3 regions of the Streptomyces sp. NEAU-sy36 genome follow, and region 2 is predicted to be linked to each of the others. Evidence: riboswitches for the same ligand, from Rfam matches in the RefSeq annotation. Region 2 holds a riboswitch; each other region holds the start of a gene.
The links. Region 2 has a riboswitch for S-adenosylmethionine ahead of HZZ00_RS07295 (aminotransferase class V-fold PLP-dependent enzyme). Riboswitches for the same ligand answer to the same signal wherever they lie in the genome.
Positions count from the first base shown of each region.

Region 1: another riboswitch for S-adenosylmethionine. It lies ahead of thrC (threonine synthase); the one in region 2 lies ahead of HZZ00_RS07295 (aminotransferase class V-fold PLP-dependent enzyme).
Region 3: another riboswitch for S-adenosylmethionine. It lies ahead of HZZ00_RS25040 (IclR family transcriptional regulator); the one in region 2 lies ahead of HZZ00_RS07295 (aminotransferase class V-fold PLP-dependent enzyme).

Region 1 is NZ_CP058977.1:319,623-327,447, forward strand. Features, by position in the region: gene HZZ00_RS01490 (ROK family protein) at 1-575, opposite strand, end outside; gene HZZ00_RS01495 (ABC transporter substrate-binding protein) at 714-1,979, shown strand; gene HZZ00_RS01500 (DUF3263 domain-containing protein) at 1,994-2,218, shown strand; gene otsB (trehalose-phosphatase) at 2,298-3,131, shown strand; gene HZZ00_RS01510 (trehalose-6-phosphate synthase) at 3,119-4,546, opposite strand; gene HZZ00_RS01515 (glucosyl-3-phosphoglycerate synthase) at 4,630-5,574, opposite strand; SAM riboswitch class I at 5,718-5,862, shown strand; gene thrC (threonine synthase) at 5,881-7,164, shown strand; gene HZZ00_RS01525 (MoaD/ThiS family protein) at 7,161-7,439, shown strand.
Region 2 is NZ_CP058977.1:1,606,938-1,614,762, forward strand. Features, by position in the region: gene HZZ00_RS07275 (c-type cytochrome) at 1-646, shown strand, start outside; gene HZZ00_RS07280 (ubiquinol-cytochrome c reductase iron-sulfur subunit) at 643-1,701, shown strand; gene HZZ00_RS07285 (cytochrome bc complex cytochrome b subunit) at 1,698-3,335, shown strand; gene trpD (anthranilate phosphoribosyltransferase) at 3,454-4,518, shown strand; SAM riboswitch class IV at 4,593-4,709, shown strand; gene HZZ00_RS07295 (aminotransferase class V-fold PLP-dependent enzyme) at 4,854-6,215, shown strand; gene HZZ00_RS07300 (Lrp/AsnC family transcriptional regulator) at 6,245-6,526, opposite strand; gene HZZ00_RS07305 (rhomboid family intramembrane serine protease) at 6,523-7,308, opposite strand; gene HZZ00_RS07310 (hypothetical protein) at 7,461-7,700, shown strand; gene HZZ00_RS07315 (NYN domain-containing protein) at 7,751-7,825, shown strand, end outside.
Region 3 is NZ_CP058977.1:5,728,847-5,736,671, reverse strand. Features, by position in the region: gene HZZ00_RS25055 (M81 family metallopeptidase) at 1-1,000, shown strand, start outside; gene HZZ00_RS25050 (copper homeostasis protein CutC) at 997-1,866, shown strand; gene HZZ00_RS25045 (2'-5' RNA ligase family protein) at 2,110-2,772, opposite strand; partial or broken gene HZZ00_RS25040 (IclR family transcriptional regulator) at 2,862-3,575, opposite strand; SAM riboswitch class I at 3,771-3,911, opposite strand; gene HZZ00_RS25035 (restriction endonuclease) at 4,197-4,922, shown strand; gene HZZ00_RS25030 (M1 family metallopeptidase) at 5,045-6,508, shown strand; gene acs (acetate--CoA ligase) at 6,516-7,825, opposite strand, start outside.

The sequences.
Region 1 (7,825 bases), 1.3 Mb from region 2:
ACGGCGGCCGCGGAGGCGTACCGCTCCAGGCAGCCGCGCTGCCCGCACGGGCAGGGCGCGCCGCCGGGCCGCACGACGACGTGCCCGATCTCGCCCGCGAAGCCGTGCGCGCCCGACTCCACCCGGCCGTCGATCCCGATCGCGCCCGCGATGCCGGTGCCGAGCGGCACGAACAGGAAGCGGTCGGCGCCCCGGCCCGCGCCGATCCGGCCCTCCGCGAGGCCGCCGGTGCGCACGTCGTGGCCGAGCGCGACGGGCACCCCGAGCCGCTCGGCGAGCAGCGCGCGCAGGGGCACGTCCTGCCAGCCGAGGTTGGCGGAGTAGACGGCGGTGCCGTGCTCCTCGTCCACGATGCCGGGCACCGCGATACCGGCCGCGGCGGCCGGGGTGCCGTAGCGCTCGGCGCCGTACGCGCGCAGTTCGGCGGCGAAGTCGAGGATGCCCGCCACCACCGTGTCGGGGCCGCGTTCGCGGCCGGTGGCGCGGCGGGCGCGGTGCAGCAGGGCGCCGTCGTCCCCGACGAGGGCGGCCTTCATCCCGGTACCGCCCACGTCCAGGGCGATGACATGTCTCACGGGGACAGTGTGGCCCGGTGACCCATGAGAGGTCTAGTCCACTCGCGTGGTGTAGACCTTAGGATTCCATCTATCGAACAGTCGGACAGCAGGGTTGGGACTTTGACGGTGCGTCGGCGTACGGCAGGAATGATCGCGGTGGTGTCCGCCATGGGCATGACCGCGCTCCTCGGCGGCTGCGGGAGCACGGGCTCCTCCGACGTGACCCTCAGACTCGTCGCCGCCGACTACGGCGACTCGCCCGCCAACAGCTCCAAGAAGTACTGGGACTCGCTGGTCAAGGCGTACGAGGCGACGCACTCGGGGGTGAAGGTCGAGGTCAGCGTCTACTCCTGGAACGACGTCGACCGCAAGGTCAAGGAGATGGTCGACGCCGGCCACGCGCCCGACCTCGCGCAGATCGGCGCCTACGCCGACTACGCGGCCGCGGGCAAGCTCTACGCGGCCTCGGACCTGCTCTCCATCCGCACCCAGGCGGACTTCCTGTCCCAGCTGGCCGACGCCGGCCAGTGGAACCACACGCAGTACGGCATACCGTTCGCCGCCTCCACGCGGGTGCTCTTCTACAACAAGACGATGTTCGAGAGCGCCGGACTCACCCCGCCCAGCAGCTGGGACCAGCTGGCGGCCGACGCCAAGGTGCTCAAGGACAAGGGCGTGAAGTACCCCTTCGCGCTGCCGCTGGGCCCCGAGGAGGCGCAGGCGGAGACCATGCAGTGGATGCTGTCCGGCGGCGACGGCGGCTCCGGCGGCACCGGGTACACCGACGACATCGGCACGTACACGATCGACTCCCAGCAGAACGTCTCCACCTTCACCTGGCTCAAGGACGACCTGGTCGACAAGGGCCTGACCGGCCCGGTGGCGCCCGGGAAGCTCAACCGGGCGCAGGCCTTCGCCGCGTTCGCCGACGGCCAGGTCGGCATGGTCAACGGGCACCCCACGCTGATCCAGCAGGCCGAGCAGAAGGGCGTGCGGTTCGGGATGGTGCCGACGCCGAGCCGCGGCGGACGGGCCCGGTCGTCGGTGGGCGTCACCGACTGGATGATGGCGTTCAAGCAGAACGGCCACGCCGAGCAGGCCGGTGACTTCCTGAACTACGTCTACAGCGAGAAGAACGTCCTCGACTTCTCCCGCACCTACGGTCTGCTGCCGGTCACCAGCTCCGCCTCCAACGCCATGAGCGCGTCGGACGCGGCGCCCGACAAGGCCCTGCACCCCTTCCTCGACGAGCTGGCCACGTCCGAGCTGTATCCCGTGGGCAAGACGTCCTGGGCGGCGGTCAGCGCGGCCGTGAAGCAGAACATCGGGCAGGCGGTCGCCCCCGGCGGCAACCCCGCGGGCGTCCTGACCCGCCTCCAGGCGACGGCCACCGCGGCGGACAGCGCCGCCAGCGCGAACTGAGCTACGGTTCCGGTATGGAACTGGGCGACCGCGAGCGGGCCATCCTCGCGCTGGAACGCCGGGGCTTCACGGGCCCCGGCGCCAAGGAACGCGCCATCCGCGAGCAGCTCCACCTCTCCCCGGTCCGCTACTACCAGCTCCTCAACGCCCTCCTGGACGACGAACGCGCCCTCGCCCACGACCCGGTCACGGTCAACCGGCTGCGCCGGGTCCGCGACACCCACCGGGCGGAACGCTGAGCCCGGCCGGCACCGGCCGCTCACACCGGGGAGGACGCCCACAGGAGTGATGGCGGCCCCCGCTGGATAGTGTCGGTACATGGACCCTCTGCCGACCCCAGCCACCCAGGCCGGCCGGGACGGGCTGGCCGCGTTGCTGGCCAAGCCCCGCACCGCGGTGATCGGCCTGGACTTCGACGGCACCCTCGCCCCCATCGTCGCCGACCCCGAACAGGCCCGCGCCCACCCGGACGCCGTCCCCGCGCTCGCCGCCCTCGCCCCCAAGGTCGCCCACGTCGCCGTGATCACCGGCCGCCCCGCGGGCGTCGCGGTCCGCCACGGCGGCTTCGCCGGCGTCCCGGGCCTCGCCCACCTCACCGTCCTCGGGCACTACGGCGCCGAGCGCTGGGACGCCGTCACCGGCACCGTCTCCGCCCCCGCCCCGCACCCCGGCGTCGCCGCCGTCCGCGCCGAACTGCCCGGCGTCCTCGACCGGGCCGGCGCCTGGCAGGGCACGTGGATCGAGGAGAAGGGCCGCGCGGTCGCGGTGCACACCCGCCGCGCAGCCGACCCGGAGGCCGCCTACGAGGCGCTGCGCGGGCCCCTCACCGACCTCGCCACCCGGCACGGACTGATCGTCGAGCCCGGCCGGATGGTGCTGGAGCTGCGCCCGCCCGGCATGGACAAGGGCGTCGCCCTGAGCGAGTACGTCCGCGAGACCGGCGCCGAGGCCGTCCTCTACGCCGGCGACGACCTCGGCGACCTCCCCGCCTTCGCCGCCATCGAGAAGCTCCGCTCCGAGGGCCTGCCCGGCCTGCTGGTGTGCAGCGGCAGCTCGGAGGTCGCCGAACTGGCCGAGAAGGCCGACCTGGTGGTCGACGGCCCCGAGGGCGTCGTACGGCTCCTCGGGGCGCTGGCGGGTCAGCTCGACTGATCCGTCAGGGCGTGCAGCTGGTCCAGGAACCACTGGGCCGGCGGCAGCGCCGTGGCCGCCGCGGCCAGCCGCTTCGACCGCTCCGCCCGCTCACCGTCCGGCATGCTCAGCGCCGCGTGCAGCGCCTGCGCCGTGCCCGTGATGTCGTACGGGTTCACCACCAGGGCGTCCTCGCCCAGCTCCGCGTACGCCCCCGCCTCCCGCGACAGCACCAGCGCACAGCCCTCGTCGGAGACGACCGGCACCTCCTTGGCGACCAGGTTCATGCCGTCCCGGATGGGGTTGACCAGCGCCACGTCGGCGAGCCGGTACGCGGCCAGCGAGCGGGCGAAGTCGTCCTTCACATGGAGCACCACCGGCGTCCAGCCGTCCGTGCCGTAGCGCTCGTTGATCTCCTCGGCGACCCGGCGCACCTGTGCCGTGTACTCCCGGTAGACGGCGAGGTCCTGCCGGGACGGGTACGCGAACGCCACGTGGACGACCCGCTCGCGCCACTCGGGGTGCGCGTCCAGCAGCTGCCGGTACGCCAGCAGTCCGCGCACGATGTTCTTGGACAGCTCGGTGCGGTCCACCCGGACGATCGTCCGGCGGCCCTCGCCGATCTCCGCCCGCAGCGCCGCCATCCGCTCGTCCACGTCCGCCTCGTGCGAGCGGGCGCGCAGGAAGTCGGCGTCCGCGCCGAGCCCGTGCACCCCGATCCGGGTGCCGGTGGGAATCCCGGGCCCCAGCACCGCGTGGCAGCACTCGGTGAACGCGTCCGCCCACCGCTGCGTGAGGAACGCCGCCCGGTCCGCGCCCAGGATGCCGGTCAGCAGCTCGGCCGCGATGTCGTCCGGGAGCAGCCGGAAGTACTCCGCCGGGGCCCACGGCGTGTGCGAGAAGTGGCCGATGCGCAGGTCGGGGCGGAGCCGGCGGAGCATCCGCGGGGCGAGCGCCAGGTGGTAGTCCTGGATCAGCACCGCCGCGCCCTCGGCCGCCTCCTGGGCCAGCGCCTCGGCGAACGCTTGGTTGTAGGCCTCGTACGCCGCCCACTGCCGCCGGAATCCGGCGTCGAAGACGGGCTCCAGCGGCGTCTGGTAGAGCATGTGGTGCACGAACCAGAGCACCGAGTTGGCGATGCCGTTGTACGCGTCGGCGAAGACCTCCGCGTCGATGTCCAGCATCCGCACCCGCTGCCCGCCGGTGTCCGCGACCGGCAGCAGCCCGCCGTCCGCGCGCCGGACCGCCTCCCGGTCGCCGTCGCCCAGCGCGGCGCACACCCACACCGCGTTCGCCTCCGGCCCGATGGCCGAAAGGCCCGAGACCAGACCGCCGCCGCCCCGTTTGGGACGCAGCACCCCGCCCTCGCCGACCGTGTACGAAACCGGGCCGCGATTGGACGCGACCAGCACCTCAGCACCGTGCGTGGAAGCCATGGTCCTCAACCTAGCCCGGCCCGGAAACACTCAAACGTACGGACCGTCCCGGAAAGCGGCCCTGAACAGCCCTACCTCCGGTTTCACGCCACCCGGCGGTGGGCGTACTCGGCGATCTCGGTCATCGGCGGGCGCTCCTCGGTGTCCACCGAGTAGGTGCGCGGCTCGAAGCCCGTCACCCCCCGCTCGAACTGGGTGAGCGAGGGCCGCACCAGATGGCCCCGCGCCAGCCGCAGCTGGGCGGTGCGGTAGATGGCCGCCGCCATCCGGCCGAGCGCCTGCCCGTCCTGGTGCCGGTGCTTGCGCACCCCCACGTCCACCTGGGCCAGCGCGTCCAGGCCCACCAGGTGCAGGGCGTCCACCAGCATGCCCAGCTCCACCCCGTACCCCACCGGGAACGGCAGCCGCTCCAGCAGCGAGCGCCGGGCCGCGTACTCCCCGCCCAGCGGCTGCACGAACCCGGCCAGCTGCGGCCAGTGCATGTTCAGCAGCGGGCGCGCCATCAGCTCGGTGACCCGGCCGCCCTGCCCCGCCGACCCGGCGAGCGGCCGGTCGTACATCGCCTTGACCAGCTGCACGTCCGGTTCGGTGAGCAGCGGGCCGACGATCCCGGTGACGAAGTCGGCCGAGAACTCCCGCAGGTCCGCGTCGACGAAGCAGATGACGTCCCCGCCGGCGACGAGCAGCGAGCGCCACAGCACCTCGCCCTTGCCCGGTACGGCGGGTATCCGGGGCAGGATCGCGTCGCGGTGCACCACCCGCGCGCCCGCCGCGGCCGCCACCTCGGAGGTGCGGTCGGTCGACCCGGAGTCGATCACCAGCACCTCGTCGACCAGCGGTACCCGCTCCACCAGCTCGCGCCGGATCACGGCGACGATCTCGCCGACGGTCTCCTCCTCGTTGAGCGCGGGCAGCACCACGCTGACCGTCTGGCCCGTGCGCTGCTTGGCCGCCAGGAGCTGGTGCATCGGCCGATCGTGCACGGACCAGGAGCGGTCGCTCAGCCAGCGCTCGACTTCTTCCAGCACGGTCCCGGGCTCCTCACGGTTGTCTCGCGGTACGGACGACTATCTCAACTGTCCAGGCCTTCGGTTACAGTCTTGAACAACGCCGATGACCATCGCATGTCGGGGGTCCACGCGCGCCGACAACCGCATACACAACCGAATACCGCTCATCCAGAGGGGCAGAGGGACACGGCCCGATGAAGCCCCGGCAACCCTCCAGCCGGTTCTCGTCTTCGAACAGCGAGGCTCCCGGCTAGGGAAGGTGCCAAATCCGTCTCGCGGCGAGATGCGTCGTGAGGAAGATGAGGAGAAAGGGCCTCGCCTCCCATGGCTGTGCAGACAGTTGCCACCACCGGCAGTTCCACCGTCGACCTCGGCCCCGCCGCCGCCCTGAGCTGTCGGGAATGCGGCCACCGCGTCCCGCTCGGCCCGGTCTTCGCCTGCGAGGAGTGTTTCGGGCCGCTGGAGATCGCCTACGACTTCTCCGCCTACGACACCGAGGAACTGCGGGCGCGCATCGAAAGCGGCCCCGCCAACATCTGGCGCTACGCCCCGCTGCTGCCCGTCCCGGCGAACGTGGCCGACAAGCCGAACATCAACCCCGGCTGGACCAAGCTCGTCAAGGCCGACAACCTCGCCCGCGAACTCGGCGTCACCGGTGGCCTGTACGTCAAGGACGACTCCGGCAACCCGACCCACTCCTTCAAGGACCGGGTGGTCGCCCAGGCGCTGGAGGCCGCGCGCGCCTTCGGCTTCACCACCCTGTCCTGCTCCTCCACCGGCAACCTGGCCGGCGCCGTCGGCGCCGCCGCCGCCCGCGCCGGCCTGCGCTCCTGCGTGTTCATCCCGCACGACCTGGAGCAGGGCAAGGTCGTCATGGCCGCGGTCTACGGCGGCGAGCTGGTCGGCATCGAGGGCAACTACGACGACGTGAACCGCTTCTGCTCCGAGCTGATCGGCGACCCGGCCGGCGAGGGCTGGGGCTTCGTCAACGTCAATCTGCGCCCCTACTACGCGGAGGGCTCCAAGACCCTGGCGTACGAGATCTGCGAGCAGCTCGGCTGGCGGCTGCCCGACCAGATCGTGGTCCCGATCGCCTCCGGCTCCCAGCTCACCAAGATCGACAAGGGGCTCCAGGAGCTGATCGGGCTGGGGCTCGTGGAGGACCGGCCGTACAAGATCTTCGGCGCGCAGGCCGAGGGCTGCTCGCCGGTGTCGACCGCCTTCAAGGCGGGCCACGACGTGGTGCGGCCGCAGAAGCCGGACACCATCGCCAAGTCCCTCGCCATCGGCAACCCGGCCGACGGGCCCTACGTCCTGGACATCGCCCGGCGCACCGGCGGCGCCGTGGAGGACGTGACGGACGAGCAGGTCGTCGACGCGATCAAGCTGCTGGCCCGGACCGAGGGCATCTTCGCCGAGACCGCGGGCGGGGTGACCGTCGGCGTGACGAAGAAGCTGATCGACGGCGGCGTCCTCGACCCGGCGAAGACCACCGTCGTCCTCAACACCGGCGACGGTCTGAAGACCCTGGACGCGGTGGCCGGCACCGGCCTGACCGCCACCATCCGCCCGACCCTGGACTCCTTCCGAGAGGCTGGCCTCGCATGAGCGTGACCGTTCGCATCCCCACCATCCTGCGCACCTACACCGGCGGCCGGGCCGAGGTCGCCGCCGAGGGCGCCACCCTCGCCGAGGTCATCGAGGACCTGGAGAAGAACCACACCGGGATCGCCGCCCGCGTCCTGGACGACCAGGGCAAGCTGCGCCGGTTCGTGAACGTCTACGTCAACGACGACGACGTCCGCTTCGAGCAGGGCCTGCAGACCGTCACCCCGGACGGCGCGGGCATCTCGATCATCCCGGCGGTCGCCGGCGGCTGCTGACCGAATGACCGATCATTACCTTCGGTAAGGACGGTTACGGAAGGTTCATCGGATTGCCCTCTCCGTGAGAGAAGCGGAGGGGGCAATTCTGTGTGATTGAGCGCGGTACAGTTGGGGAACACGCCCCGGATCACCGAGGGGAAGCCCTCGATTCCTCACCGCGAGCCCGATAAGAAGTAGCCAAAGTGCACGGGTTTTTCGCGGCTTTTGTGTTGTTTTAAGGGGCCCGACTTGCCCTGAACTCTGGTGAATTCTCCCCACATTCCGGATCGGTCGCGTCCAGAATTCTCGTCCAATTGACCTGTTGCAGACGGCAGTTGGACAGATACATTCAGCCGCGGTCGACGCGTTCCGGCGCACGCCCCCGACCGATTGGGGGGTGAGGT
Region 2 (7,825 bases):
CGAGGTCGGCTGCGCCAGCTGCCACGGCACCGGTGGGCAGGGCTCCTCCGACGGGCCGAGCCTGGTCGGCGTGGGCTCCGCGGCCGTCGACTTCCAGGTCGGCACCGGCCGTATGCCGGCCGCGACCTCGCAGGGCGCCCAGGTCCCGCGCAAGAAGCCTGTGTACACGCAGACTCAGATCGACCAGCTCGCCGCGTACATCGCGTCGCTGGGCGCCGGTCCCGTCGTGCCGACCAAGCAGCAGTACGGTCCGGCCGGCGCGGACATCGCCAAGGGTGGCGAGCTGTTCCGCACCAACTGCGCGCAGTGCCACAACTTCACCGGCAAGGGCGGTGCCCTGACCAAGGGCAAGTTCGCGCCCACGCTGGAGGGCGTCGACCCGAAGCACATCTACGAGGCCATGCAGACGGGCCCGCAGAACATGCCGTCCTTCCCGGACACGACGCTGTCCTCGAAGAACAAGAAGGACATCATCGCGTACCTGCACGCGGTCGACAGCAGCGAGACGACGAACCCGGGCGGTCTGGAGCTGGGCGGCCTCGGGCCGGTCAGTGAGGGCCTGTTCGCCTGGATCTTCGGTCTCGGCGCGCTGATCGCCGTCGCCGTCTGGGTCGCCGCTCGGACCGCAAAGGCCAAGAAGTCATGAGTAGCCAAGACATTCCTGAAGAGAACCTGCCCGCAGAGCAGGACCACGCGCACGGCGCGGTAGGGGTCGCGGACGAGGAGAACCCGTTCGCCGACCCGGGGCTGCCGCCCCACGAGCACCGGATCCAGGACATCGACGAGCGGGCCGCCAAGCGGTCCGAGCGTGTCGTCGCCCTGCTGTTCACGGTGTCGATGCTGGCCACCGTCGGCTTCATCGTCTCGTACGTGACCATCCCGCACGACAAGAACATCTTCGTCTTCCCGATCGGGCACATCAGCGCGCTGAACTTCGCGCTGGGCCTGACCCTGGGCGTGGCGCTGTTCTGCATCGGCGCGGGCGCGGTCCACTGGGCCCGCACCCTGATGTCCGACGTCGAGGTCGCCGACGAGCGTCACCCGATCGAGGCCGCTCCCGAGGTCCGGGCCAAGGTCCACGCGGACTTCCGCCAGGGCGCCAAGGAGTCGGCGCTCGGCCGCCGCAAGCTGATCCGCAACACGATGTTCGGCGCGCTGGCCCTGGTGCCGCTCTCCGGTGTCATGCTGCTGCGCGACCTCGGTCCGCTGCCCGGTACGTCCCTGCGCCACACCCTGTGGGCCAAGGGCAAGCGTCTGGTCAACATGAACACCAACCAGCCGCTGCGTCCCGAGGACGTCGCCGTCGGCTCCCTGACCTTCGCCAAGCCGGACGGCCTGGAGGAGACGGACGAGGAGTTCCAGACGGAGCTCGCCAAGGCGGCTCTGATGATCGTCCGGCTCCAGCCGGACAACATCAAGGACAAGCGCGAGCTGGACTGGTCGCACGACGGCATCGTCGCGTTCTCCAAGATCTGCACCCACGTCGGCTGCCCGATCTCGCTGTACGAGCAGCAGACGCACCACGTGCTGTGCCCGTGCCACCAGTCCACCTTCGACCTCTCCGACGGTGCCCGAGTGATCTTCGGTCCCGCCGGCCACGCCCTGCCGCAGCTGCGCATCGGTGTGGACAGTGAGGGTTACCTCCAGGCGCTCGGCGACTTCGAGGAGCCCGTCGGTCCTGCATTCTGGGAGCGCGGATGAGTACTGCAGCGAACGAGACCGCCCGCTCTCGCGGGAAGGCTCCGGCCGGCGAGCGCATCGCCGACTGGGCCGACGGCCGGCTCGGGATCTACTCCCTGGCCAAGGCCAACATGCGCAAGATCTTCCCCGACCACTGGTCGTTCATGTTGGGCGAAGTGTGCATGTACAGCTTCATCATCATCATCCTGACGGGTGTCTATCTGACGCTGTTCTTCCACCCGTCGATGAACGAGGTCGTCTACCACGGCAGCTATGTCCCGCTCCAGGGGCAGATGATGTCGGAGGCATTCAACTCGACCCTGCACATCTCCTTCGACGTGCGCGGTGGTCTGCTCGTCCGGCAGATCCACCACTGGGCCGCGCTGATCTTCCTCGCGGGCATGTTCGTGCACATGATGCGCGTGTTCTTCACCGGCGCGTTCCGCAAGCCGCGTGAGATCAACTGGCTGTTCGGCTTCCTGCTGTTCGTCCTCGGCATGTTCACCGGCTTCACCGGTTACTCGCTCCCGGACGACCTGCTCTCCGGCACCGGTGTCCGCTTCATGGAGGGCGCGATCCTGTCCGTGCCGATCATCGGCACGTACCTGTCGTACTTCCTCTTCGGCGGGCAGTTCCCCGGCCACGACTTCGTCGCCCGGTTCTACTCGATCCACATCCTGCTGCTGCCGGGCATCATGCTCGGCCTGATGGTGGCGCACCTGATCCTGGTCTTCTACCACAAGCACACGCAGTTCGCGGGTCCGGGCAAGTCGAACAACAACGTCGTCGGCATGCCGCTGCTGCCGGTCTACATGGCCAAGGCCGGAGGCTTCTTCTTCCTGGTCTTCGGTGTCATCGCGGCCATCGCCGCGGTCGCGCAGATCAACCCGATCTGGGCCATGGGTCCCTACCGTCCGGACCAGGTCTCCACCGGCGCCCAGCCCGACTGGTACATGGGCTTCGCCGAGGGTCTGATCCGCTTCATGCCGGGCTGGGAGATCAACTTCTGGGGTCACACGCTCGTCCTGGGCGTGTTCATCCCGCTGGTGCTCTTCCCGCTGGTCCTGGCGGCCATCGCGGTCTACCCGTTCATCGAGTCCTGGGTCACCGGCGACAAGCGCGAGCACCACATCCTGGACCGCCCGCGCAACGCCCCGACCCGTACCGCGTTCGGTGTCGCCTGGGTGACGATCTACATGGTCACCCTGGTCGGCGGTGGCAACGACCTGTGGGCCACCCACTTCCACCTGTCGATCAACGCCGTGACCTGGTTCGTCCGGATCTTCTTCTTCGTCGGCCCGGTCATCGCGTTCCTGGTCACCAAGCGGATCTGCCTCGGCCTCCAGCGCCGCGACCGCGACAAGGTGCTGCACGGTCGCGAGACCGGCATCATCAAGCGGCTGCCGCACGGTGAGTTCATCGAGGTGCACGAGCCGCTCAGCCAGGAGCAGCTGCACACGCTCACCGCGCACGAGCAGTACCAGCCGGCCGAGATCGGCCCGACGGTCGACGAGAACGGTGTCGAGCGCAAGGTGAAGGCCTCGGACCGACTCCGGGTCAAGCTGTCCAACGCCTACTACGGCGAGGACAACCAGATCCCGAAGCCGTCCGTCGAGGAGTACAGGGAGATCACGAGCGGCCACGGCCACCACTGATCCCCGCGTCGCCACGCCACCGAAGGGCCCCGTCCGCACCGCGGACGGGGCCCTTCCCCGTGTCCCGGCTCGATAGGGTGGGGTGCGAAGGACCACCACTGTGTACGAGGAGCGGCTGATGAGCGCTGTGACCCCCGCTGGAGGCGACACCGCGGCGGGCCGCTCCTGGCCCGCCCTGCTGAACGGCCTGCTGACCGGCCAGGACCTGTCCGCCGACGACACGGCCTGGGCGATGGACCTGATCATGCGCGGCGAGGCGACCGACGCCCAGATCGCCGGGTTCATGGTCGCGCTGCGCGCCAAGGGCGAGACGGTGGCGGAGATCTCCGGCCTGGTGCGCACCATGTACGAGCACGCCAACGTGATCGAGGTGCCGGGGCCCGCCGTCGACATCGTCGGCACCGGCGGCGACGGCGCGAAGACCGTCAACATCTCCACCATGTCCTCGATCGTCGTCGCGGGCACCGGCGCCAAGGTCGTCAAGCACGGCAACCGCGCCGCCTCCTCCGCCTCCGGCTCCTCCGACGTGCTGGAGAAGCTGGGCATCAACCTGCAGCTGACCCCGAAGCGGGTGGCCGAGGTCGCCGAGGAGGCCGGCATCACCATCTGCTTCGCGGTGAAGTTCCACCCCTCGCTGCGTCATGTCGCCGCCGCGCGCGGTCAGTTGGGAATCCGCACCACCTTCAACGTGCTCGGCCCGCTGACCAACCCGGCCAAGGTGCGCGCGCAGGCGGTGGGCGTCGCCGATCCGCGCATGGCGCCCGTGGTGGCCGGAGTCTTCGCCGAACGGGGCAACTCCGCGCTGGTCTTCCGGGGCGACGACGGCCTGGACGAGCTGACGGTCACCGACACCTCCCGGGTGTGGGTGGTGCGGGACGGCAAGGTCACCGAGGAGGTATTCGACCCCCGGGACGTCGGCATCGACCTCGTCCCCGTGGACGCCCTGCGCGGCGCGGACGCCTCCTACAACGCGGAGGTCGCCCGCCGGGTGCTCGACGGCGAGCGGGGCGCGGTGCGCGACGCGGTGCTGCTGAACTCGGCGGCGGCCCTGGTGGCCCTGGAGCCGTCCGACGCCTCGCTCACCGAGCAGCTGCGCGCCCAGATGGACCGGGCGGCCCAGTCCATCGACTCGGGCGCGGCCAAGCGGACGCTGGAGCGCTGGGTGGCGGCCAGCAACGCCTGAGACGCGGGGGTGATCGTCCCGCGATCCGGACACGGGTTGCGGGGCGATCACCCCTTCGCGTAATTTCCGTACCAGGTCATGAGTGACAGTCATGAGGCCCCGGCCGACTGTCCGGCAACCCTCCGTCCGTGGCGGGGTGCCCCGGGTGAGGACCAGGTCGTAGGCAGCGAGGTCTACGGCAAGCGCGGACCCCTCGAACCCAGGGGTCCTGGTCGTACGAGGGAGCCTTCCGTGAGCAAGCGAATGCGCTAGGGCCGCAGAGCCCCGCCTCCGCGTACCCCTTTCACCTTTTTCCCGTACGTCCCTTCGGCGTACGGTCTCACGGGAGTCACCCCATGTCTCACTCCAGCGTTGTCGCCGACCCGTCGATCTGCTCCCCGCTGCCCGTTCTGGGGCGGGATGTCACCGTCCCGCTCGTCACGGGCGGCGAAGTCACCTACGCGGCCCTCGACTACGCGGCCAGCGCCCCCGCCCTCCAGCGCGTCTGGGACGACGTCGCCGCCTACGCGCCCTACTACGGCAGCGTCCACCGGGGCGCCGGCTACCTCTCCCAGCTCTCCACCGACCTGTTCGAGACCGCCCGCCGCACGGTCGCCGGCTTCCTCGGCTGCCGGGCCGACGACCAGGTGGTCTTCACCCGCTCGACCACCGACTCGCTGAACCTGCTGGCCCGGGCGGTCCCGGCCGACTGCCGCGTCTTCGTCTTCGAGACCGAGCACCACGCCTCCCTGCTGCCCTGGCAGGACTCCCGGGTCACCTACCTCGACGCACCGCGCACCCCGCAGCAGGCGGTGCGGACCCTGGAGCGGGCCCTGGCCGACCGCGACCCGTACGGTCCGGCCCTGGTCTGCGTCACCGGCGCCTCCAACGTCACCGGCGAGCTGTGGCCGGTGCGCGAGCTGGCCGCCGCCGCGCACGCGCACGGCGCCCGGATCGTCCTGGACGCCGCCCAGCTGGCCCCGCACCACCCCGTGGACATCGCCGACCTGGACGTCGACTGGGTCGCCCTGTCCGGGCACAAGCTGTACGCCCCCTTCGGCGCCGGCGTGCTGGCCGGCCGCGCCGACTGGCTGCGGGCCGCCGAGCCGTACCTCGCGGGCGGCGGCGCCAGCCGCAGGGTCACCCGGCGCGCCGACGGGGGAGTGGACGTGGAGTGGCACGAGAGTGCGGCCCGGCACGAGGCGGGCTCCCCGAACGTCATCGGCGCCTACGCCGTCGCCTCGGCCTGCAAGGCGCTCACCGAGGCCGGCTGGGCGGACCTGGTCGCGCGCGAGCAGCGGCTGATCGAGCGGGTCCGCACGGGCCTCGCCGGGATTCCGCAGGTCAGGGTGTTGTCCCTGTTCGGGGACGACGCCCCGCGGGTCGGCGTGATCTCCTTCGTGGTGGAGGGCTGGAACAGCTCCCACTTCGCGGCCGCCCTGTCCGCCGAGTACGGCATCGGCGTCCGCGACGGCCTCTTCTGCGCCCACCCGCTGGTGCGCACCCTGCTCGGCACCGATCCCCAGACCCAGGGCGAGTGCGGCGCCCCCGAGGCCGCCCCCGGCGAGAAGTCCCTCAACGCCATCCGCGTGAGCTTCGGCGCGGGCACCCCCGACGAGCACGTCGAGCGCTTCCTGACGGCGGTGCGGGAGCTGGTGACCGAGGGTGCCAAGTGGACGTACCGCACCGAGGACGGCCGCTGCGTCCCCGCGGTGTGAAGACCTGGCGGGGGGCGGCTTTCAGACGGTCAGGAGTCCAGCCCGATCGCGAAGGCCGCCTCCAGGTCGTGCTGGGAGTACGTACGGAACGCCACGTGCGTGTCGGTCCCCTCGACACCGGGGATCTTGCTGATCCGGCCCGGGATCACCTCGGCCAGGTCGTCGTGCCGCCGCACCCGGACCATGGCGATCAGGTCGTACGTGCCGGTCACGGAGAACACCTCGCTCACCGACTCCAGCGCGGCGATCTGCTCGGCGATCTCGGGGATCCGGTCCACGCTGGTCTTGATGAGGACGATCGCGGTGATCACGGCTGGTTCTCTCCCTCGGGTGCCGGAGCGGGTGCGGTTTTCACTCTAGCCCGCCCGTCTCCCGCCGCCGCCCTCCCGAGACCGCCCTCGCGGTCCCGCCGCCCTCCGTACCGCACCCACGCGTAGCCGAACCCCACGCCGAACCCCACCAGGTGCGCCAGGTACGCCACCCCCGGCCCCTGCACCGACCGTCCCGCCGCCACCCACTGCAACGCCACCCAGAACGGCAGTACGACCCACGCCGGGAACCGCAGCGGCAGGAAGAACAGGAACGGCAGGAGACTGGTGACACGGGCGCGCGGGAACAGGAAGAGAAACGCACCGAGCACCGCCGAGATCGCCCCCGACGCGCCCACCAGCGACTGCTCGGAGGTGGCGTTGGCCGCCGCGTACCCCAGCAGCGCGAGGTAGCCGCAGCCGACGTAGAAGAGGGTGAACTCCACGCGGCCCATCCGCTCCTCGGTCAGCACGCCGAAGACGAGGAGGAAGAGCATGTTGCCCAGCAGATGCACCCAGTTGCCGTGCAGGAACAGGGCGGTGACCGGGGAGAGCGCGTGTGCCGCGGGGGCGGCGAACAGCTCCGCCGGGACCACCCCCCAGTGGCGGAAGTACACCCGCTCCGTGTCGAGCAGCGCATACCCGGTGCCGTATCCGGGGACGATCCCGGACGCCGGGCCCAGTGCGAAGATCAGACAGCACAGGGCGATGAGGCCGTACGTCGTCGGCGCGGCCCTGAGTGCCCTGAAGGTCCTGCCGGCGGCCGTGCTCCACTCGCTGATCATGAATACAGAGCATGACGTAACGGACGCAAGCTGACATACCGCCTCGCCGCCGTGAACGGACGGGCGGCGAGCACCCGCCAGGCCGTAGGGTTACGAGCCACACGCGTCGGCCGCCGGCGCGGTCCGACCCGAGAAGGAAGCGAACAGGCACGATGACGGTTCCCCTGCCGACCGCCACGACGCGATGGCGCTGCACCCTCTGCGGAAACCTCACCCGCTTCGACGTCACCCGCTCGTCCAAGGTCGTGGAGTACGTCCACCTCGACCTGGCCGGCGAGCCGACGGTGGAGGAGCGCCAGGTGGTCAGTGAGACCATCGAGTCGGTGCGCTGCCGCTGGTGCAACGCGGTGGACCAGGTGGAACTCGTGGACAGGCCGGGCACCGGCTCCTGACGGAGCGGGCCCGCCAGGGGATGTCGGCAATCGGTAGTGGGGTGTGACGGATGGTGGAGAGCGCAGGCGGGGGGCCGGGCGACGGCACCGCTGAGGTGCTTGACCGTCCGCTGCCCGACGGGGTG
Region 3 (7,825 bases), 4.1 Mb from region 2:
GCGCAACCTGGTCGACCTGCTCGCCGCAGGCGGCCCCCGCCCGGTGAAGGCGTGGGTGCCGGTCCCGGTGCTGCTGGCCGGAGAACAGACCTCCACCCGCATCGAGCCCGCCAGGAGCGTGTACGCGGCGGTCGACGAGGTCGAGGCCATGGACGGGGTCACCGACGCGGCGATATGGGTCGGCTACGCCTGGGCCGACGCTCCCCGCAACCGCGCGGCCGTCGTGGTGACCGGCCCCGACCGGGAGGCGGTGTCGGCCGGTGCCGAACGCCTCGCCCGGGGCTTCTGGGAGGCCCGCCACGACTTCGACTTCGTCGCCCCGACCGGGACCTTCGACGGCCTCCTCGACGAGGCCCTGCGCTCGGACCACCGGCCGTACTTCATCAGCGACACCGGCGACAACCCCACCGCGGGCGGCGCCGGTGACGTCACCTGGGGCCTGACCCGGCTGCTGGAGCGCCCGGAGTTCCAGAAGGACGACGGACCGACCGTCCTGTACGCCTCGGTGCCCGGCCCCGCCGCCGTCGACACCGCCGTCGCCACCGGCGTGGGCGCCACCGTCACCGTCACCGCCGGGGCCGAGGTGGACGACCGGCACGCCGGTCCCGTCACCCTCACCGGAGTGGTGCACGCCATCCGGCACGGCGACCGCGACGCCGAGACCGAGGTCGTGATCCGCGTCGGCAGCGTGTACGCGATCCTCACCCGGCTGCGCAAGCCGTACCACCACGAACACGACTTCACCGACCTCGACCTCGACCCGCGCTCCGCCGACGTCGTCATCGTGAAGATCGGCTACCTGGAGCCGGAGCTGTTCGACATGGCCGCGGCGTGGAAGATGGCCCTCACCCCGGGAGGCGTCGACCAGGACCTGGTACGGCTCGGCCACCACCGCATCCGCCGGCCCATGTTCCCCTTCGACCGCGACATGGCCGACCCGGACCTGACGGCCCGGATCATTCCGGCCTCCGACCGGCCGCTCACCGGGGACGACGAGTGACGGGCCGCGCAGCCGCCCCCCACCATGCCCGGTCCGGTCCGCCGCCCGGCACCGGTACGCCGCGCGTCGCCCTGGAGATCGCCGTCACCTCCCCGGCCGGCGCCCGCACCGCCCGCGACCACGGAGCGGACCGGGTCGAACTGTGCACCGGACTGGAACTGGGCGGCCTGACCCCGTCGGCGGCCGCGGTGGAGTCGGTCGCGGCCGCCGGGGTGCCGACGCACGCCCTGGTGCGGTGCCGGCCCGGCGACTTCGCGTACGACGCCGAGGAGATCGCCCTGATGGTCGCCGAGGTGCGCTCGGTCGTCGCGTCCGGCGCCGCCGGCGTGGTCGTCGGCGCGCTGACCGCCGAGGGCGCCCTGGACACCGAGGCCGTCACCCGGCTGGCCGATGCCGCCCGTGACGCCGCACGGAGCCGGGGACGCTCGGTGGAGATCACCCTGCACCGTGCGATCGACCAGTCCGCGGACCCGGTCGCCGTCGCGGCCGCGCTCCCCGCGCTCGGGATCACCCGGGTGCTCAGCTCCGGCGGCGCGGCCACCGCGCCGGCGGGGCTGGCCACCCTCGCCGACATGGTCGCCGCCGCTCCCGGTGTGCAGGTGATGGCGGGCGGCGGTGTGCGCACCGCCGACATCCCCGCCCTGGTGGCCGCGGGGGTGGCCGCCGTGCACCTGTCCGCCAAGACCAGGGCCCGGCCCCGGCGCGGCGGCGCCTGGACACCCCTCGGGGTCTCGGGCGCCTCCGCCGCCGACGACACCCACTTCGTCACCGACGCGGAGGTGGTGGCCGAGGCCCGGCGGGCGCTGGACACCGCGGACGGGCACCCGGCGGCGTCCGGCGGGAGCGGCCAACCGGCGCTTCGCTGACGGAAGTTCACTGCTCGGTGGGGGGGCGTGCGTGTCGAGCGGACGCTCCCGGTCACGGGTTCCCCGCTGTCATCGGCTGGGTGTCCGTTCGGCGTGGCCGACGGCGGCTCAGCCGTCCGTTCCGGTCGGTTGCTGCCCGGTGGGGGCGCGGTTCGGGCACCGTGGCGAGGAGCCGCCGTGTCTCGTCGTGACGGGGCCCGATCAGGGCCTCCGCCGTGGTCCCTCCCCTGAGTCGCTCCGCCCTCACCGTTCGGTGATCTCGGCGAGCCATGCCGTGTCCTCCGGGCCCGCCTCCTCGCGGCCGGGCAGCCACCGGATCTCGCCGCTGCCCAGGGCGACCGTGGCCCGTGGCCGCATCGGTCCCTGCCCGCCGCGCGCGAGCAGGACCAGTTCCCAGACCGTCGCCGTCATGGCGGGGAGCCGGGCGGCGCAGTCGGTGGCGACCCGCCGCGGGTTCCGGGTCCGGCCCAGGGACAGGTGCGGGGTGAACTCCGCGGCCGGACCCCGGCAGCGCGGGAACCGCTGCCGCAGTGCGCGGTGCAGGTCCGCCCACGGTGCCGCGCCCGCCGCTGCCGGGTCGAGCCACACTGTGGAGTACGCCCGGTGCCGGAAGGCGCGCACCCCCGCCAGCCGCGCGGTGAAGACCGGCACCTCGGCCGCCGCCGCGGCGAGCAGCGGGGCGGCCCGCTCGAAGCCGGTCTCCGGGACGAAGCCGAAGAGCACGTTGACGTGCGGCGGCCAGCGGTGGATCTGCGGATCGTGTTCCCGGCGGACGTCCTGGAGCGGCGGCCACAGCTGGGCGGGCGGGATCCACGCCACCGCCGTGCGGGCCGTCGGGGACACGTCGAGGACGCCGACGGGCGCGGCCCGCGCCCGGCCCCCGCCCGCCTCGCCGTCCGTACGCATCACGCCTCCTCGCCCGCGAGCACCCCCTGCTCCAGGGTGCCGCCCGCCATGCTCCCGGCGCAGGTCGTCGCGGGGCGCCGCTCGGGGGACCCGGGGCGGCGAAGGGCCTCGGTGAGGCGGGCGGCCGCCTCGACGACGGTCCGCGAGAGGTGGGCGCCGGGGTGGCGGGTGAGGCGCCGGACCGGGCCGGAGACCGAGACGGCGGCCACCACCTGGCCGGACGGGCCGCGCACGGGTGCGGAGACGGAGGCCACGTCGGGCTCGCGGTCGCCGACGGACTGGGCCCAGCCGCGACGCCGTACGCCGCTGAGGGTGGTGGCGGTGAAGCGGGCCCCCCGGAGGCCGCGGTAGAGGCGCTCGGGCTCCTCCCAGGCGAGCAGGACCTGGGCGGCGGAGCCGGTCCGCATGGGCAGGGCGACCCCGACGGGAACGGTGTCGCGCAAGCCGGCGAGACGCTCGACGGCGGCCACGCAGATGCGCTCGTCACCCTGCCTGCGGTAGAGCTGGGCGCTCTCGCCGGTGGCGTCGCGCAGCCGGGCGAGGACCGGGCCCGCGGCGGTCAGCAGGTGGTCCTCGCCTGCGGCGGCCGACAGTTCCGAGAGCCGGGGGCCGAGGGTGAACCGGCCCGCCGCGTCCCGGGTGACCAGGCGGAGGCGTTCGAGCGCGACCGCGAGCCGGTGGACGGTGGGGCGCGTCAGTCCGGTGGTCGTGACCAGTCCGGCCAGCGTGGCGGGTCCGGCCTCCAAGGCACCGAGGATCAGGGCGACTCTGTCGAGCACGCCTACGCCGCTCGTCTTCTCCATGAATGGGTACTCCAGTCTCGGATCCGCGAGCGCGGCGGGGTCGCGCTCACGGGGGCTCCCGGGTGAGGAGCGGTGAGGTCAGCGGGGGCAGGCCGGAAGGATCGGCCGATCGCCTGCGCCGGACACGAGACGGGTACACAGAGGGGCCGGGGCGGGAAGCGCCCGGGCGTCGGACAGCACAGAGAGCACCGTGTCTCCTCATCTTTCCCGCGCCGCGTTGGCGACAGGCCGGAGTTGGCACTGATCCCGCTCGGTGGCGCGCGTGTCGCACGCCGACTCGACCGGGAAGTTGCCGGGGCTTCGTAGGGCCGGTCCCTCCACCCCTCTGGATGATTCGCGAGCAACTTTACAAGACGCCCCGGCTCGCCGGTCCGGGGGAGTCCTCGGCGCCCGCGCCCCGGGCCTGGTATTCGGCCAGGTCCGATCGGGTTCGTGCCAATCGACCGGCAACCCGTCTGCCGGACCACCGGGGCCCGGGTACACAAGGAGGCCGGGGCGGCCCGCTGCCGCCCCGTGGCGTGCGGGCCGGTGGTGGGGGAGGGCTGGACTGGTGCTGACCGGCGAGGTGTTGGTGCCGCTCGCGGTGGGGCGGTCCGAGGGCGGCGTCGCGCGGACGGGCCGGTGAGCCCCCGCACCCGCAAGGGGCGGGCGCCGGCCGGGCGGGTGGTGCGGCGGCGCGCCCGCCGGTCCGGAAGGCGGCGGCAGCGTGCGGACGACCGGCCGATCGGCCTCCTCGCCGCCGCGGTGCTCACCGTCGCCCTGGTGGTGGCCGTCGTCCACTGGCTGTCGGCCCACTGGTGGGTCCTGGTCCTCGTCGGCCTGCTCGCGGTGCTGGGCCTCGGCGCCCGGCTCCAGCTGAAGCGGCGGAGCGCGCGGTGGGAAGCGGTCCGGGCCCGGGGCCTGCGTTACGGGCTGGCCCGGCTGGACGCGCTGCACCACTCCCGGTTCGAGGAAGCGGTGCGCGACCTGATGCGGCGCGACGGCTGTCCGGACGCGGCCCGCGTCGGCGGTGGCGGGGACCTCGGTGCCGATGTGAAGGCCACCGACCCCTACGGGCGGCGCTGGGTGATCCAGTGCAAGCACCGCCGTGCCGGCCTGGCCGGGTCCGCCGTGGGCACACCGGACCTTCAGGTCCTCAATGGCACCGCCCGCCCGGTCCACGGCGCCGACGTCGCCGTGATCGTGACGAACGGCCGGGTCACCGCACCGGCCGTCGCGTTCGCCCGGCAGCAGCGCCTCCACGTGGTCGACCGCCACACCCTCGGGGCGTGGGCCGCCGGCTCGCGCCCCTTGTGGGAACTCCTCCGGGCGCTCCCGCCGCCCCGCAGGCCGACCGCCCGCTCCTGAGCGGAGCGCCCACGGCCGTGATCGCGAAGCGAAGGTAAGGTGACGCAAAAGGGGAGGGCATGTGGTCGAGACCGGGGTGGCTCGCACGGGGCGGAGAGACACCGACAGACGGTGCGGGTCTGTTGGTTGACGCGGTGAAGGGCAGGACACGCGCCCCCTTCGGTGGTCGAGGGGCCGCGCGGTCGCGGGCCGCGCGCCATGTGGTCCTCGCGACGCTTCTGGTCCTGGCGGGCACCGCTTGCGGTGGGCACGCGACCGCGGGCACGGCGGGCTCCGCCGGCGTGGGCGACGCGCTCTTCCCGGCACTGGGCAACGGCGGTTACGACGTCACCCACTACGACCTGGACCTCGACTACGTCCCCGAGACCAACCGCCTGAAGGGCTCGGCCGTGATCACCGCGCGCGCCACCAAGGGCCTGTCCCGCTTCGATCTCGACTTCGACGGGATGAAGGTGCGCGGCGCCACGGTCGACGGCGCGTCGGCCCATGTCGCGCGCGACGGGGCCGAGTTGACGCTGACGCCGGACGAGCCGATCGAGAAGGGGCGGACCTTCCGCACCGCGATCGAGTACGAAGGCGTGCCCCGCACCGTCGAGGACGACGAGGGGGCGGTGGAGGGCTGGGTGGAGACCGACGACGGCGCAACGGCCCTCGGCGAGCCGACCGGGTCCACGACCTGGTTCCCGGGCAACCACCACCCGTCCGACAAGGCCACCTACGATATCACGGTCGCCGTGCCACGGGACGCCGACGGCGACCCGTACGACGTGGTGGCCAACGGGGAGTTGGTGGCCGAGGAGGACCGGGGGGACCGGGTCGTACGCCACTGGCGTACCGAGGAGCCCATGGCGAGCTACCTCGCGACCGTCGCCGTCGGCACCTTCGACATCACCAGGACCCGGACGCCCGACGGGCTGCCCGTCTACCTCGCCGTGGACCCCGACGAAGCCCGAGCCGCAGAGCGGATCGAGGAGTTGGTGCCGGAGGTCGTCGACTGGGCGAGCGAACGCTTCGGGCCGTACCCGTTCTCCTCCACGGGCGCCGTCGTCGACCACCTCCCCGGCCTCGGCTACGCCCTGGAGACCCAGACGAAGCCGTACTTCGACTCCGCTCCCGACGAGACGCTGGTGGTGCACGAGCTGGCCCACCAGTGGTTCGGCGACTCCGTCACCCCGCGCGAGTGGAAGGACATGTGGCTCAACGAGGGGTTCGCCACCTACGCGGAATGGCTCTGGCAGGAGGACCGGGGCGGCAGGACGGCCGGGCAGACCTTCGCCTCCTTCTACGACGGCACGCACCCCGAAAGCGAGGGCATCTGGGACTTCCCGCCGGCGAGTCCCCCCGGCGCGAGCGAGGTGTCCGCACCGCCCGTGTACGGCCGGGGCGCCATGACGCTGCACAAGGTGCGCGAGGCGGTGGGCGACGCGGCGTTCTTCTCCATCCTGCGGACCTGGACCGAGCGGCACCGCCACGGGAACGCGGACACCGCCCAGTTCATCGCCCTGTGCGAGAAGATCTCCGGGAAGGACCTGACCGCCCTCTTCACCACCTGGCTCCGGGAAGAGGGCAGGCCGGACGAGAGCTGACCGGTCCTCAGTCCTCGCTGGACGAGGCCGGGAGTTTGGACTGGATGAGGTCCATGACGCTGGAGTCGGTGAGGGTGGTGACGTCGCCGAGCTGGCGGTTTTCGGCGACGTCGCGCAGGAGGCGGCGCATGATCTTGCCGGAGCGGGTCTTGGGGAGTTCAGCGACGGGCAGGATGCGCTTGGGTTTGGCGATGGGGCCGAGGGTGGCGCCGACGTGGTCGCGGAGGGTGCCGGTCAGTTCGGTGGTTTCGGAGGCGGTGCCGCGCAGGATGACGAAGGCGACGATGGCCTGGCCGGTGGTTTCGTCGGCGGCGCCGACGACGGCGGCTTCGGCGACGGCGGGGTGGGAGACCAGCGCGGATTCGACTTCGGTGGTGGAGATGTTGTGTCCGGAGACGAGCATCACGTCGTCGACGCGGCCGAGGAGCCAGATGTCGCCGTCCTCGTCCTTCTTCGCGCCGTCGCCGGCGAAGTACTTGCCTTCGAAGCGGGACCAGTAGGTGTCCTTGAACCGCTGGTCGTCGCCCCAGATGGTGCGGAGCATGGAGGGCCAGGGTTCGGTGAGGACGAGGTAGCCGCCGCCGCCGTCGGGGACTTCGTTGGCTTCGTCGTCGACGACGGTGGCGCTGATGCCGGGCAGCGGGCGCTGGGCGGAGCCGGGCTTGGCCTCGGTGACTCCGGGCAGGGGGGAGATCATCATGGCGCCGGTCTCGGTCTGCCACCAGGTGTCCACGACGGGGGTGCGGTCGTGGCCGATGTGCTTGCGGTACCAGACCCAGGCCTCGGGGTTGATCGGCTCGCCGACCGAGCCCAGGACGCGCAGGCTGCTGAGGTCGAACCGGGCGGGGATGTCGTCGCCCCACTTCATGAAGGTGCGGATCGCGGTGGGCGCGGTGTAGAGGATGGACACCTTGTACTTCTGGACGATCTCCCAGAAGCGGCCCTGGTGCGGGGTGTCCGGGGTGCCCTCGTACATGACCTGGGTGGCGCCGTTGGCGAGGGGCCCGTAGACGATGTAGGAGTGGCCGGTGACCCAGCCGACGTCGGCGGTGCACCAGTAGACGTCCGTCTCCGCCTTGAGGTCGAACACCGCCCAGTGGGTGTAGGCGACCTGGGTGAGATAGCCACCGGAGGTGTGCAGGATGCCCTTGGGCCTGCCCGTCGTACCCGAGGTGTACAGGATGAACAGCGGATGCTCGGCCTCGAACGCCTGCGGCGTGTGCTGCGCGGACTGGCGGCCAACCAGGTCGTGCCACCACACGTCCCGCGCCTCGTCCCAGGCGACGTCCTGACCGGTACGGCGCACCACCAGGACAT